One region of the Staphylococcus arlettae genome, then DNA from elsewhere that is predicted to be linked to it. Evidence: riboswitches for the same ligand, from Rfam matches in the RefSeq annotation. Region 1 holds a riboswitch; the other holds the start of a gene.
The links. A riboswitch is a leader RNA that binds a small molecule or an ion and turns the genes downstream of it on or off. The one in region 1 is predicted to bind lysine.
Positions count from the first base shown of each region.

Region 1 (8,422 bases):
GAAAATGACTTACAAGAAACTGTTGATGAAGTATGGTTAGTTTATACATCAGAAAGTATCCAAATAGATCGATTAATGGAAAGAAATGATATGTCACTAGAAGATGCTAAAGCACGTGTGCTAAGTCAAATTTCCATTGATAAAAAACGACGTATGGCTGATCAGGTCATAGATAATCGAGATTCTAAGCTCGAACTTAAACAAAATTTAGAGCAGTTATTAATTGAAGAAGGTTATTTAGATAGCAGTGAGTCATAAATTAAAAAATCACTATGGGAAAATGTTATTTCTGTAGTGATTTTTTATTTTTTGTTTAGAAAACGCTTTCAATTAGCGATGTTTATGTTATACTAATCTCATAAAGTATAACACATAAGTGAGGAGTGCTTCTTATGACAACGAATATTGCAATTAATGGAATGGGCAGAATAGGTCGAATGGCCTTAAGAATTGCTTTGAAAAATAAAAATTTAAATGTGGTAGCAATTAATGCGAGCTATCCACCTGAAACAATAGCGCATTTAATTAATTATGATACAACTCATGGTACATATGATTTAAAAGTAGAACCAACGGATCACGGCATTAAAGTAGATGAGCATGAAATTAAATTACTTGCTGACCGTAATCCTGAAAATCTACCATGGAAGTTGTTAGATATCGATATTGTTATTGAAGCTACTGGTAAATTTAATCACGGTGATAAAGCAAGTGCACATTTAACTGCTGGGGCTAAAAAGGTGTTATTGACAGGTCCATCAAAAGGTGGAGATGTTCAAATGATCGTTAAAGGCGTGAATAATAACGATCTTGATATTGAACAATATGATATTTTCAGTAATGCTTCTTGTACAACGAATTGCATTGGCCCTGTGGCGAAAGTACTTAATGATAAATTTGGTATTGTAAATGGTCTAATGACAACTGTACATGCAATTACTAATGATCAAAATAATATTGATAACCCACATAAAGATTTAAGAAGAGCACGTTCCTGTAATGAAAGCATAATACCTACATCAACTGGCGCTGCCAAAGCATTAAAAGAAGTAATGCCAGAATTAGATGGTAAATTGCATGGTATGGCTTTAAGAGTACCAACTAAAAATGTATCGTTAGTAGATTTGGTCGTTGATTTAGAAACTGATGTTACAGTAGATGACATAAATCAAGCATTTAAAGAAAACGACTTGCAAGGTGTATTAGCTACAGAAGATGCACCATTAGTGTCAGTTGATTTTAATACAAATCCACATTCAGCTGTTATCGATACTCAAAGCACTTTAGTAATGGGTGATAAAAAAGTTAAGGTGATTGCTTGGTACGACAATGAGTGGGGTTATTCAAATCGTGTCGTTGAAATAGCAGCTCAAATTGGTGAATCATTGAAAGAAAATTCGAAGGTAGTTTCAAGTTAATTCGTAAATATTAGATAAAGATAAAAATAAATGCCAAACCCAGAAGGGATTGGCATTTATTTTTATTTGCTAGTATAAACTAGATAATAATAAGGATTCTTTTGTATCATATTATTTTATAGTATAATAAGGCGTAATCTACAAAAGAGGGTGAAAGTACCATGAAATGTCCGAAATGTAGCGCGACGCATTCCCGTGTTGTTGATTCTAGACATGCGGATGAAGTAAATGCGATTCGCCGAAGAAGAGAATGTGAACAATGTGGTACAAGATATACCACATTTGAACATATAGAAAAACGTCCACTTATAGTGGTGAAAAAAGATGGCACACGTGAACAGTTTCTACGTGAAAAAATTTTAAATGGTTTAGTACGGTCGTGCGAAAAAAGACCAGTGCGATACGAACAATTAGAAGAGATAACAAATAGTGTTGAATGGCAATTACGTGATATAGGACAAGCTGAAGTTTCGTCGAGAGAAATCGGTGAATATGTGATGAATTTATTGATGCATGTAGATCAAGTTTCCTATGTTAGATTTGCATCAGTATATAAAGAGTTTAAAGATGTCGATCAATTATTGCAATCTATGCAAGGTATCTTATCTGAAAATAAACGGAGTGATTCATAAATGGGGTTACAATCTGCTAAATTTGGGCTGAGACCACAAGATGATTTTCAAGTTAAACGAGACTTTCAGCTAACAAACCATAATTTAGCTATTTTAAATCGTTTATTTACGCCATTAGTTGGCTCAAGTGCAATTGGGCTTTTGCATTATTTAAACCAATTTGTTGAGTCAACATCTAATCAAGTAAACACACATTACATTATTATGAGTGAATTGAAAATTAATTTAAAAGAGTTTAGACAACAAATGGATATTTTAGAGGGCATTGGTTTAGTAAAAAGCTTTGTAAAACATGAAGATAACACTTCATCATTTGTTTATAAATTAGTGCAACCACCTACTGCCCGTCAATTTTTCAGTGATCCAATGTTATCTATCTTTTTGTATAATGAAGTCAGTAAGCAACGTTACCATCAACTAAAATCAGATTTTGAAACATCTACTGCTATAGATTTAACTGAATTCCAAGAAATCACACGCAAGTATACTGATGTGTTCAAATTGCCTAAAGGTAATTTAGTAGAAGATGTAAGTCAAATGCCACAAGAATCTACATATAAAGGTCTGGATTTATCGGCAGTGAATTTTGATTTTGAAACGTTGTACGACCTTCTTCAAACACATTTCATTAGCGAAGAAATAATAACTCAAGAAGCTAAACATTTAATTATTCAATTAGCTACATTATATGGTTTAACACCTGAAGCTATGAAACGTATTATCTTAAAGTCAATTACAAGTGCACAACAGTTATCATTCGAAGATATAAGAAAATATGCGCGCACGTATTATTTAATGGAACATGAACAACATTTACCTTCGCTACAACAAAAAGATCAAATTACAGCGCCGAAACCATCAGCAGAACAAAATGATGATGATAAAAATTGGTTACAACAATTAGAAAATACGAGTCCAATAGAAATGTTAGCATCTTGGTCTAGTTCTGAACCAACTACACAACAAAAAGTAATGGTGGAAGAGTTGGTAGAACGAGAAAAAATGTCATTTGGAGTAATTAACATCTTATTACAATTTGTTATGTTAAAAGAAGATATGAAATTACCTAAAGCATATATATTGGAGATAGCTTCAAATTGGAAAAAATTAGGAATTAGTACTGCAGAACAAGCATATCAACATGCACTAAAAGTAAATCAACCTAAACCAGAGACACGCGTTGCCTCATCACAATCACGATACAAAAAGCACCAATTAGCTTCTAAAGAAATGACTCCAAAATGGTTGTTGGAGCGAGAACAACAAGCATCGACTGAAAGTGATGATAATAATAAAAAGGTAGATAATGATAATAATGAAGAGGAAGATCAAGAAAGAGCTGCTTTCTTACAACATTTAAAAGAGAGATGGGGGGAAGATGACGAATGAAACGTTTCGATCAAATAATGGGTGACTCTAATCAGTTGTTTAAACGTATTGCAAAAATTAAACATGATGTAGTAAATGATCATGATGTTAAACAATTTTTAGAACAACATCAGGCTGAATTAACCAATGCGATGATTGATGAGGATTTAAATGTGCTACAAGAATATAAGGACCAACAAAAGCACTATGATGGTCATAGTTTTAACGACTGCCCGAACTTCGTTAAAGGTCACGTTCCAGAATTGTATATAGACAATCAACATATTAAAATTCGTTATTTGCCTTGTCCTTGTAAAGTTAAACATGACGAAGAAAAATACAACGCTCAGTTAATTACTTCACATCATATGCAACGTGATACATTAAATGCAAAATTAAAAGATATTTATTTAAAAGGTAAACGATTAGAAGTCGCACGTGCAGCAGATGATATTTGTAACGCGATTGCAAATCAAGATGCTAATATCAAGGGCATGTATTTACATGGTGAATTTGGGACAGGTAAATCATTTATTTTGGGGGCAATTGCCAACCAACTTAAAACGAAAAAAATACCATCAACTATTATTTATTTGCCTGAATTTATTCGCACTCTGAAAAGTGGTTTTAAAGATGGCACATTTGAAACAAAGCTAGCTAAAGTGCGAGAAGCTAATATTTTAATGTTAGACGACATAGGTGCTGAAGAAATTACACCGTGGGTACGTGATGAAATTATTGGACCGATTTTACATTATCGTATGGTCCAAGAGTTACCAACGTTCTTTAGTTCTAACTATAACTTCAAAGAATTACAACATCATTTATCAGTGACCCGTGATGGTACAGAACTTACAAAAGCTGCTCGTATCATGGAGCGAATTAAGACATTAGCTACACCTTACTATTTAGATGGCGAGAATTATAGAGATGTTTGAAATTTACAGTAAATGTTGTATAATGTAAGTAAATCTAAATCAAAATAATACAAAATGAGGACATGATAATTAAATCACTAATATACAGCAAGTCATTAGTTGATGAGAATATGACTATTATATTTAGTTATTACTCCCTCCTAGATAGTGTTTGTAATGAACACTCGGCTCAAGACCGTTATCTTATGTAGAGTTAACATATTGTTGTCAGACATATATGTTGAATTAGGGTGGTACCACGAAGACCTCGTCCCTTATTGGGATGGGGTCTTTTTCTATTGTTTTATTTTGATTAAGAACTTGAATTTTTAATGGAGGGTAAATAAACATGGATCAAATAAATATTCAATTTCCAGATGGTAATAATAAAGCGTTTGATAAAGGAACAACAACTGAAGACATCGCACAATCAATTAGTCCAGGACTTAGAAAAAAAGCTGTAGCGGGTAAATTCAATAATACATTAGTGGATTTAACGCGTCCGTTAGAAACTGATGGTGACATTGAAATAGTGACACCTGGTAGTGAAGAAGCGTTAGAAGTGCTACGCCATTCAACAGCTCACTTAATGGCACAAGCACTTAAACGACTATACGGAGATGTGAAATTTGGTGTAGGTCCTGTAATAGATGGTGGATTCTATTACGATTTTGATATGGAACAATCTATATCTTCGGATGACTTCGAACAAATTGAAAAAACAATGAAACAAATTGTTAATGAAAACTTCCCGATTGAACGTAAAGTCGTTTCACGCCAAGAAGCTCAAACGTTTTTCGCAGATGATCCATATAAACTAGAATTAATTGATGCGATTCCAGAAGATGAATCAGTAACATTATATAGTCAAGGTGAATTTACTGATTTATGTCGTGGTGTACATGTACCATCAACAGCAAAAATTAAAGAATTCAAATTGCTATCAACTGCTGGTGCGTATTGGCGTGGTGACAGCAACAACAAAATGTTGCAACGTATTTATGGTACAGCCTTTTTCGATAAAAAAGATTTAAAAGCACATTTACAAATGCTAGAAGAGCGTAAAGAACGTGACCATCGTCGAATTGGTAAGGATTTAGAACTTTTCTCAAACAATCCATTAGTAGGTGCTGGTTTACCATTATGGTTACCAAATGGCGCAACTATTCGTCGTGAAATTGAACGTTATATTGTCGACAAAGAAGTAAGTATGGGTTATGACCATGTCTATACACCAGTGATGGCGAATGTTGACTTATATAAAACATCTGGCCACTGGGACCACTATCAAGAAGATATGTTCCCAACGATGAAATTAGATGAGCAAGAAGAAATGGTTTTAAGACCAATGAACTGTCCACACCATATGATGATTTATGCCAACAAACCGCATTCTTATCGTGAATTACCTATACGTATTGCAGAATTAGGTACAATGCATCGTTATGAATCTAGTGGTGCGGTTTCAGGTTTACAACGTGTGCGTGGTATGACTTTAAATGATGCACATATCTTTGTGAGACCTGACCAAATCAAAGAAGAATTTAAACGAGTAGTAAATTTAATTATGGAAGTTTATGAAGATTTCGGCTTTGAAAATTATAACTTTAGATTAAGCTATAGAGATCCAGCCGATAAAGAAAAGTATTTTGACGATGATGAAATGTGGAATACTGCGGAAAATATGTTGAAAGAAGCGGTGGATGAATTAGGATTAGATTATGTTGAAGCTATAGGTGAAGCTGCATTCTACGGTCCTAAATTAGACGTTCAAGTTCAAACTGCAATGGGCAAAGAAGAAACTCTATCAACTGCACAATTAGACTTCTTACTACCACAAAAATTTGATTTAACATATATTGGTAATGACGGTGAACAACATAGACCAGTAGTTATTCATAGAGGTGTAGTATCAACAATGGAACGCTTTGTTGCTTTCCTAACTGAAGAAACAAAAGGCGCATTCCCAACATGGTTAGCACCTAAGCAAGTTGAAATCATTCCAGTCAATGTAGACTTACATTATGATTATGCACGAAGCTTACAAGATGAGCTAAAATCACAAGGTGTAAGAGTAGAGATTGATGATCGAAATGAAAAAATGGGTTACAAAATTAGAGAAGCACAAATGCAAAAAATTCCATATCAACTCGTAGTTGGAGACAAAGAAGTAGAGAACAACGAAGTGAATGTACGTAAATACGGATCACAAGATCAAGAAACTATTGAACGTGATGACTTCATTTGGAGCTTAATTGATGAAATCAGACTTAAAAAAGCAAGATAGTATTGAAACAGTATGAGAAATCATGTATATTGAGTGTTAGTGAAATAAATGAATAAAAAAATTGAGTTAGAGGTTGCGTTTTTAATTAGTAACTGTTCAAGTGTTTGATGGAACAATTGTTGAGCAAGTGAAAGGTAAAAATGCCGAAATAAATAATAACCATTAGTATTATTTATTGGGCCAGTTATCGAAAGGAACTGGACTGTCACACATGTGAAGTGCTACCTATATATATGATAAAAAAGGTTGCATATCAAATGGGTATGTAACCTTTTTATATTACATGATTCAACAGTTACAATGGGGAATGAACTGGATGTAATGAAGGAGTAATTATAAAGTCATATCAGTGTAAACCTCTAAGCATTTCAGAAAGGAAGCTTAGATGTAATGAAGGAGTAATTATAAAGTCATATCAGTGTAAACCTCTAAGCATTTCAGAAAGGAAGCTTATATGGGAAATAATACGAATCAAAATGGCGGTGTACAAAGAGGACTTAAAGATCGTCATATTTCAATGATTGCAATCGGTGGTTGTATCGGTACTGGATTGTTTATGACTTCTGGTGGTGCAATTCATGATGCTGGTGCACTTGGAGCGTTATTAGCATTTGCAATTATCGGTGCAATGGTGTTCTTCTTAATGACATCATTGGGAGAGATGGCTACATATTTACCAGTGTCAGGTTCATTTAGTACCTATGCTACTCGCTTTGTAGATCCATCTTTAGGATTTGCATTAGGTTGGAATTATTGGTTTAACTGGGTTATTACCGTTGCAGCAGATGTGACAATCGCGGCACAAGTTGTTCAATATTGGTCACCATTACAAGGGCTGCCAGCATGGGGATGGAGTTGTCTATTCCTAATTATAATTTTTGGACTTAATGCATTATCTGTTAGAGTATATGGTGAAAGTGAATATTGGTTTGCTTTAATAAAAGTAGTAACTGTAATTATTTTTATTGTCATAGGACTGTTAACAATAGTTGGTATTATGGGCGGCAAATTTGTAGGATTCGAAACATTCACAGCTGGAGAAGGACCAATTTTAGGTGATGGTTTCAGCGGTAGCTTGTTGACCATTTTAGGTGTGTTTTTAGTTGCTGGATTCTCATTCCAAGGAACAGAATTAATTGGGATAACAGCAGGTGAATCAGAAAATCCTGAACGTGCAGTACCAAAAGCGATTAAACAAGTCTTTTGGAGAATTTTATTGTTTTACATTTTAGCTATTTTTGTAATTGGAATGTTGATTCCATACAACAGTGATGCATTAATGGGTGGCGATACTAGTGTTGCGACTTCTCCGTTTACACTTGTATTCCAAAATGCAGGGTTAGCATTTGCGGCATCATTTATGAATGCAGTTATATTAACATCTGTATTATCTGCCGGTAATTCCGGTATGTACGCTTCAACACGTATGTTATATTCTATGAGTAAAGATAAGCTAGCATTTCCTATTTTTGGCAAAACAAATAAATATGGTGTGCCATACATGTCATTGTTAGTAACAGCACTTATAGTTATTGCTATCTTCTTATTACAACATATTAGTGGCGATGCTTATGAATATATCGTGGCAGCGAGTGGTATGACTGGATTTATAGCTTGGGTTGGAATAGCAGTCAGTCATTATCGCTTTAGAAAAGCGTTTGATAAACAAAATTATGATAAATCTAAATTAAAATATAAAGCGAAACTCTTCCCATTTGGGCCAATATTCGCAGGTGTTTTATGTGTGCTTGTTATTGTTGGACAGGATGTTGATTTCATTAAAACAGGTGATTTTAATTT
Region 1 covers NZ_CP094803.1:1,194,307-1,202,728, forward strand. The annotation lists gene coaE (dephospho-CoA kinase) at 1-258, shown strand, start outside; gene gap (type I glyceraldehyde-3-phosphate dehydrogenase) at 393-1,418, shown strand; gene nrdR (transcriptional regulator NrdR) at 1,580-2,050, shown strand; gene MUA37_RS05785 (replicative helicase loading/DNA remodeling protein DnaB) at 2,051-3,439, shown strand; gene dnaI (primosomal protein DnaI) at 3,436-4,356, shown strand; gene thrS (threonine--tRNA ligase) at 4,685-6,622, shown strand; lysine riboswitch at 6,682-6,854, shown strand; gene MUA37_RS05800 (amino acid permease) at 7,077-8,422, shown strand, end outside.

Region 2 (8,422 bases), 270 kb from region 1:
TTTTCATATTCTAAATGTATATTGATACCGGCTAACGCTTCATAGTATTGATAATAAAACTCTAATGAAGGGAGCGTCATTTCGATATTATATTTACGTACTGTATCAAAGTCATAGACAGCATTCATTAAAAATACCGTCGCTTGGGGTGCAAGTTTACGAACTCTAATCGCTTCTTTTAGTGAAGTTGTGCTAAAAGTAGTAATACCAGCTTTTAAAAACTGTTGTACAGCAAATTCTAAACCGTAGTGATAAGCATTGTTTTTTACTACAGCCATAATAGAATTATTGTTTTGTACGTGCTTTACATTATTGTAAAAAGTTTGTATATCTACTGACCAAGTGGCTGTCATTGTGCTTGCACCTCTCCGTAATGATTTAAAATTTGATCATAATAATCTGCGATTCTAATTAGCATAGCTTCATTGAAATTTAAATGTGCAGTATGTAATCCCGTAACAAATCCACGTTGCTCATCTTTAGTACCAACAAACACAAAATAGCTAGGTGCTAATTGGCTATAAAAACTAAAATCTTCGCCAAAAAGGTAAGGTGTCGTTTTATCTACAACTTGTAATCCAGCATTTTCTAGACATGTTACTACATGTTTTCTCAGTGAAGGGTCATTGTACGTTGGTGGGTAACCTTCTGCAAATTTAACTTCACACTCAACACCGAATAATAAATCAACACTTTCTGCAATTTTTAACATTTGTTGCTTCACAACTGCCAAATCTTGAGTATCATATGTGCGAATTGTCCCTTCAAGATATCCTTGACTTGGCACAGTATTAATTGCTTCACCAGCTTCAAATCTGCCCATATGAACGATATTTCTTTTAAGTCCATTTAAATGGTATTGTTGAATTGAACCCACTTGCGCCAATACATGTTGTAATGCTTCACCACAAGAATGACCTTGTTCCTTATCAGCAACATGACTAGATAGTCCTTTTAAAAAGAAACGATACTCAGTGGCACTTGCTGTAATTTCTTCATCGCGAATTGCAACTTTTCCTTCTTCGACAAAGGGCATTACATGTACTCCGAAAACAGCTTCGATAGGGTACGCTTCAAAAGCACCAGCTTTTATTAAACGATTGGCACCGCCACCTGATTCTTCAGCGGGTTGAAAAATAAACACTATATTTTGTGGTAACGTACCAGCATCTGCACGTGATTTACAACGCTGTAAAAATAACATTAATGCAGTAGTATGACCATCATGACCACATGCATGCATAACATTATCATTGAGACTTTTATAATCAACATCATTTTCTTCAAATATCGGTAATGCATCAATATCAGCACGATAAGCAATTGTTTTTTGACCATTTCCAGGTATATACGCTACTAATCCTGTGTCTAGTGGTCGTTCATAGTGAACACCTAAACTATCTAGAAAGCTCGCAATATATTGCGTCGTTTCATATTCATGTAAACTTAGCTCAGGATATTGATGTAAGTGCCGTCTATGTTTCGTAACAAATTCAAGTTCATTCATATTAGATCAGTCCTTTTAGTTCATGAGTTATATTTGTTCAATCATTATGTATTATAAAAATAGGAGGGAGAGAAATATCATTGTTAGTGTTATGCTCTAAAGTACTACTAAACATGGCACACAATGATATAACTCAATCCTCCTAAAAAATTTTATTGATGATTTAAGTATAACTTATTAGTTATTTAAGTTTCTTAAAGCTGATACAATTTCACGTTTTGAATCTTCAACATCTGATGTTTGTTTTATCACTTTAGCTGGAGTACCGGCTACAACTGCGCCTGCTGGAACATCTTGAGTAACAATTGCTCCTGCTGCCACAATTGCTCCTTGACCTACACGTACACCTTCTAAGATTACGGCATTAGCACCGATTAACACATCATCCTCAATGACAACTGGAGAAGCACTAGGGGGTTCAATGACACCTGCTAATACAGAACCGGCACCTACATGTACGTTTTTACCAGTTGTAGCACGACCTCCTAATGTCGCATTCATATCAACCATCGTACCTTCGCCAACAACAGCACCGATGTTAATCGTTGCACCCATCATTATTACTGCACCATCTTCAATAGTGGCTTGTTCTCTAATAAATGCACCTGGTTCGATACGAGCATTAGTATTCGTCAAGTCTTTTAATGGGATTGCTGAATTACGACGATCTTGTTCGATTTCAACATCTGTAAAACTTGCTTCATTGGCACTATAGAATGGTTGCCACTCTGCCGCTTCACAAAAGATGACTTTTGAACCTTCAGATCCAAATACTTTAAAAGTTTCAGGGAAAGTCACGTTGGAGAAATCTCCATTAACATAAACTTTCAGTGGTGTAGATTTTTTTGCATCACTAATATATTGAATAATTTCTTCTGCTGATAAATGTTGTGTCATAATTTAATTAGCTCCTTTAATTTATAAATTATCAAAAGTATAATATCCTTGAGTTTGTTTCACAAGTTTTTCGGCTGCACTTATAGCGCCATTTGCAAATATGTCTTTTGATTGTGCACGATGTGTAATTTCGATTGTTTCATCAATACCTGCGAATAAAACCTCATGTTCACCAACGATTGTACCTCCACGCTTGGCATGTATACCAATTTCGTCATCAGTACGTTTTTCATTAACTTCATGTCGATCATAAACTGGTGTTGTTTTATCGCGCAATGATTCTATTACATCATACAGTTTTACTAATGTACCACTAGGTGCATCTACTTTTTTATTATGATGTGCTTCCGTTAATTCAATATCATAATCACGTAACAGTGGTACAGCTGCTTCTAATATTTTAGTAAGTGCATGAACACCATAACTCATATTTGCACTGAAAAAGACTGGCATTTGTGTACTTAATGCTTCTAAGCGTTGAATAATCTGTTCTTTTTCACCAGTTGTTGCAATTACTAATGGTAGTTTAAAAGATTCTTCTAATAATGGTAATAAGAGTTCAGGATTAGAAAAATCAATCGCTACATCTGCATCTTGTGCATCAGCAATATGTTCAACAGTAGGGTAGGGATATGTATTATTGCTGTCCCTAACGATTACCCCTACAATTTCATGACCTTTTTCTTCCGCTAGTCGTGCAACACGTTCATTCATTGCACCGTAGCCAATAAGTAATATTTTCATCGATGTTCACCCGCTTTATAATATGCATATGCTTCTTTTAAGACATTTTCGTCTGATGTTTCTAATGGTACAAGTGGTAAACGTACTTCATAATTACCAAAGCCTTCCACCGTAGTCAATACTTTGATTGGGATAGGGTTTACATCTACCGCTAAAGTATTTAACAACGTTTCAATCGGTGCAAAGCTTGCAGTTATATCTTCACCATTTTGTTGTGCTTCAAACAATTGTTGTAAATCATCAGCAATAACATTGGCTACAACTGATATTACACCATGTCCGCCATCTTTAAAATATTGTACGATATTATCATCATTACCACTATAAAGTGCAAATTGATCTGTATCTAGACGCTGTTGTAAATCATGTAAGTAGTCAAAATCATTAGTTGCATCTTTTAAGGCAACAATATATTCATTTTGACTTAATGTTTCTACTGTAGCTGCCTCGATTGTCATATTAGTGCGAGAAGGCACATTATATAACACTACTGGTAGTTGAGCAGCATCGGCGATAGTCGTAAAATGTTCGATTAATCCGCGTTGGTTCGTTTTATTATAATACGGTGTAATCAACATAATAGCATCTGCACCCAGTTCTCTTGCTCTCACAGAAGCTTGAATAGATTTTTGAGTACTATTTGTACCTGTACCAGCAATAACAGGTATACGTCCATCTACAGTGTTAATCACTTCTTCTAAAATTTGATCTTTTTCTTCGTCAGATAGTGTAGGATTCTCAGCTGTCGTACCATTTACAATGATAGATTGAGCACGCTTGTCGATTAAATAATTCACATGTTTTCTAAGTGCAGTATAATTTACTTCGTTATGGGTGAAAGGCGTAGTTAAAGCTACACCAACACCCTCAAAAATATGTGTCATATTATTTAACTCCTTTCAAATTCATAACTTGTTCCAGTATTTGAACAGCGTTTAAAGCTGCACCTTTCAATAAATTATCAGAAGTGCACCACACATGGAATGTGTTGTCTAAAGAATCATCACGTCTAATGCGCCCAACAAAGATTTCATCTTTGCCAGTAGAATTAATTGCTAAAGGATATTCATTATTTGCTGGATTATCTTCTAAGACAACACGTGAGTCATTGTCAAATAACTGCTGAATATCTGCAACTGTAGTATCTTTATTAACAGTGACGCTCATATGAACACTATGACTATCTTGAACAGGAACACGTACACATGTCGCTGTTACTTTTAAAGCATCATCTTTTAATATTTTACGAGTTTCATCAATCATTTTTTGCTCTTCTTTTGTATAGCCATCTTCTAAAAAGACATCTATATGTGGGAGCACATTATTATAAATAGCATGTGGATATGTTTCAGGTGCTTTACCGTTTGCACCTTCTGCTAATTCTTGTTTACCTTTCACACCTGAACCTGAAACAGCTTGATACGTAGTATACGCCACACGTTTTAAACCATAAGCTTCTTGCATTATTTTTAACGGGACAACTGATTGAATCGTTGAACAATTTGGGTTAGCAATAATTTTTCTAGTTAATTCTGGTTCGTTTACTTCAGGGACAATTAAGTCAATGCCTTCGACCATACGCCATTGACTTGAATTATCGATGACCACGGCACCAGCTTGTTCGAAAATAGGGGAGAAGTGCTCACTTGTACTACCGCCTGCACTCATTAATACAAAATCATATTGTTCATTTGCAGCTTCTTCTGTTAACTCTCTGACAGTATATGTTTTACCTTGAAAAGATACTTCTGTACCAGCTGATCTCGCTGATGAAAACAGTACTAATTCATCAAATTGTATACCTTTTCTATCTATTGTATCTAACATATTTCTTCCTACTAAACCTGTTGCTCCTGCAACTGCTAATTTTGTCATAATCGATACACTCCATTTTCTATTTTTTAAATTATTTGCTTACATTTCAAAGGCTTCATATAATGCCGCAACAGCACGTTCACCATTGTCTGCATCAATAACATATGAAATGCTTATTTCAGAAGTCGTAGTTTGATAAAATGCAATGTCGTTGTTGATTAAAGTGATAAATGCTTTTGAAGCCACGCCAGAGATATCTCTCATTCCTGAACCAATTAAAGAAATTTTGGCATATGATTCATTTATTTTGAAATCTAAAGCGTTGTAATCTTCTGACAACTCTTCCAATAGTTTTGAAATTTGAACTACATCAGTATCTTTAATTGTAAATGATAACTGTAAACCTTCAATATTTACAATTTGTGAAATCATATCCACGTTGACTGATCCTCGATCGAGTTGTGTAAACAATCTTGTTAATAATTTATTATCTGGTAATGGGTAACTAATTGTCACATGCATCATATGCGTATCTAAGGCGACACCAGTCACCGCTTTTTTCTCTAATAAATCTGTTTGTGCCATTATCCATGTTCCTTTCACATTTGATAAAGTTCTACCTAAGTAGAGTGGGATGTTATAATTATTCGCTAATTCAACACTTCTAGTTTCTAATACACCTGCTCCTAAAGCACTCATTTCCATCATTTCTTCGTAAGAGACAGCTGACAAACGATTCGCTTTAGCATATACCCTAGGGTCTGTTGCATAAACACCATCTACATCAGTATAAATTTCACATGGGGTGTTGTTGCAAGCAGCTAAAGCGACTGCCGTTGTATCAGAGCCTCCACGTCCTAATGTGGTTAATTCAAAGTCATCATTAATACCTTGAAATCCTGCAATTACTAGCACATCATGTTGTTCAAATGCTTTGTGAAATGTATCTGGATTGATTTCAGCTATTCTACTTTTCAAATGATGGCCAACTGTTTTAATACCAGCTTGGTAACCAGTCATTGCTTTTGCACTTATACCAATATCATTCAATGTCATTGCTAAATATGATACAGTTTGCTGCTCACCAGTTGTTAACAGTAGGGCAAGTGCATCGTCTTTAGGTGTTTCAGTCAACATATTTACATTTTCCATAAGTTGATCTGTAGTTTTTCCCATCGCACTAACTACTACAATTAATTGTTCACCTTGTTCAACTCGTCGTTTTAGCATTTCCGAAATATTCCTAATTTTCGAAAAATCACTAACAGACGAACCTCCAAACTTTAAAACACTTCTATTCACTTACATATCCTCCTCAAAGTATTAGGGGAGAATCACAAATCATATAAAAAAAGAACAAGCTCTAAGTGCGAACCTGCTCTAAATCTATATACAAGTGATGCACTCCATTATTTTAAATAATGACAGACCTTAAGCTCTTAACCACAAAGTCCAACAAAACAATAAGCTGCTATTATTGTCGTTTCGGCATCTCACCCTTTCAATTTTAGCTACTAGCAGATAGTTTGTCCTAAAATTTACTAATGATTGATGCGCCTCATCTAATTCTTATTAAATTGGTTATGATTCATATTATACATATAGGGCATATGACTGTAAACCTTTAAATTCATTTTATTTGAATTCACTGAAAACTTATTCATTTTATATGTTTAAAGTTAATATTAAAGTTATTTTACACTTTAAAATGCATTAAAACTCTTCATATATCGCTGGATTTTGATCTTTGCGACGACCATCTTCACGCGTTAAGTTATTTATCTTAGCAATTTCTTCAGCATCTAATGAAAAATCAAAAATATCAATATTTTCCAATTGTCTTTGGTTAGACGTTGCTTTAGGAATTGGGACAATACCATTTTGCACGTGCCATTTTAAAATTACTTGAGGTATTGATTTATTATATTTTTCAGCTATCGTAGCAATTGTTTCATCATTAATTACGTTAGAAGCTCTACCGATAGGGCTCCATGCTTGAATTACAATACCTTTTTCTCGATGATAGTCTATAACATCTTGTTGGTTAAAGTAGGGGTGTAATTCTATTTGATTGATGGTAGGAAGGACTCCTGTTTCTTGCTCAAGCGTATCTATATGTTCAGGTAGGAAATTACATACACCAATTGATTTTAATAACCCAGCTTTTTGAGCATCGATAAGCGCCGTCCAAGCCTCTACAAATTTCCCTTGTTTTGGATTAGGCCAATGTATAAGGTATAAGTCAATATAGTCAACATTAAGTCTATAAATAGACTCTTGTATGGCTATCATTGCGCTATCATAGTCATGATAACGACCTGGCAATTTAGATGTTACGATAACTTGATCTCTAGCTACGTGACTTTGTGATATTGCCTTACCAACAGTACCTTCATTTTCATAATTATAAGCAGTATCCAGTACACGATAACCATTGTTCAAGGCATTCACAATTGCATGTACACCTTGTGTCCCATTTAATTTATATGTACCAAAGCCAACAACGGGTATAATGTGACCATCGTTTAAGTTTAACTTTTCCATAAGTTATATCCTCCTTAAGTCAATTTAGTTTCATTATATATATCCATACCATTAAAAAACACTATTTTGCATAAAATTAGCCTTAACGTGTGAGTAGAAATCACGTTAAGGCTAATTGTTATAAGTCATTATTTATTTAATACACCAATTTCTTGTAAATAAGCTTCGTATGAAATTTCTTTAGATAGACTGCCTGGTTGATTTAAATCGATCACGCGGTTTGCAATTGTGTTGATAAATTCAAAGTCATATGAAGTGAAAATTATAGAACCTTTAAAGGACTCTAAACCATCATTGACAGCAGTAATACTTTCTAAGTCTAAGTGGTTAGTTGGTTCATCAAGTAATAAGACGTTAGCACTTGAAAGCATCATTTTACTTAACATGCAACGTACTTTTTCTCCACCTGATAAGACACTTGCTTTTTTCTTAACTTCATCACCACTAAAGAGCATACGTCCTAAGAAGCCACGTAAAAATGTTTCAGTTTGCTCATCTTCCGGAGCATATTGACGCAACCAATCAACAAGATTAGTGTCAACACCATCAAAATATTCTGAGTTATCTTTAGGGAAATAACTTTGAGAAGTTGTCACTCCCCATTTCACGCTACCTTCGTCAGGTTTCATTTCACCTGCTAAAATTTTCAATAAAGTCGTTTTAGCAATTTCACTATCGCCAATCAGTACAGCTTTATCATTTGGATCCATCGTAAATGAAATGTTATCTAATACTTTTTGACCATCAATTGTTTTAGATACATTTTCAACAAATAATAAGTCATTACCAATTTCACGTTCTGGAGTGAACTTAACATATGGATAACGACGTGATGATGGTTGAATATCATCTAACTCGATTTTCTCAAGTTGTTTTTTTCTACTAGTTGCTTGTTTAGATTTCGAAGCATTTGCT
Region 2 covers NZ_CP094803.1:1,462,732-1,471,153, forward strand. The annotation lists gene MUA37_RS07140 (alanine racemase) at 1-353, opposite strand, end outside; gene MUA37_RS07145 (M20 metallopeptidase family protein) at 350-1,507, opposite strand; gene dapD (2,3,4,5-tetrahydropyridine-2,6-dicarboxylate N-acetyltransferase) at 1,685-2,404, opposite strand; gene dapB (4-hydroxy-tetrahydrodipicolinate reductase) at 2,426-3,148, opposite strand; gene dapA (4-hydroxy-tetrahydrodipicolinate synthase) at 3,145-4,032, opposite strand; gene MUA37_RS07165 (aspartate-semialdehyde dehydrogenase) at 4,034-5,023, opposite strand; gene MUA37_RS07170 (aspartate kinase) at 5,063-6,265, opposite strand; lysine riboswitch at 6,355-6,533, opposite strand; gene MUA37_RS07175 (aldo/keto reductase) at 6,677-7,507, opposite strand; gene MUA37_RS07180 (ABC-F family ATP-binding cassette domain-containing protein) at 7,636-8,422, opposite strand, start outside.
Region 2: another riboswitch for lysine. It lies ahead of MUA37_RS07170 (aspartate kinase); the one in region 1 lies ahead of MUA37_RS05800 (amino acid permease).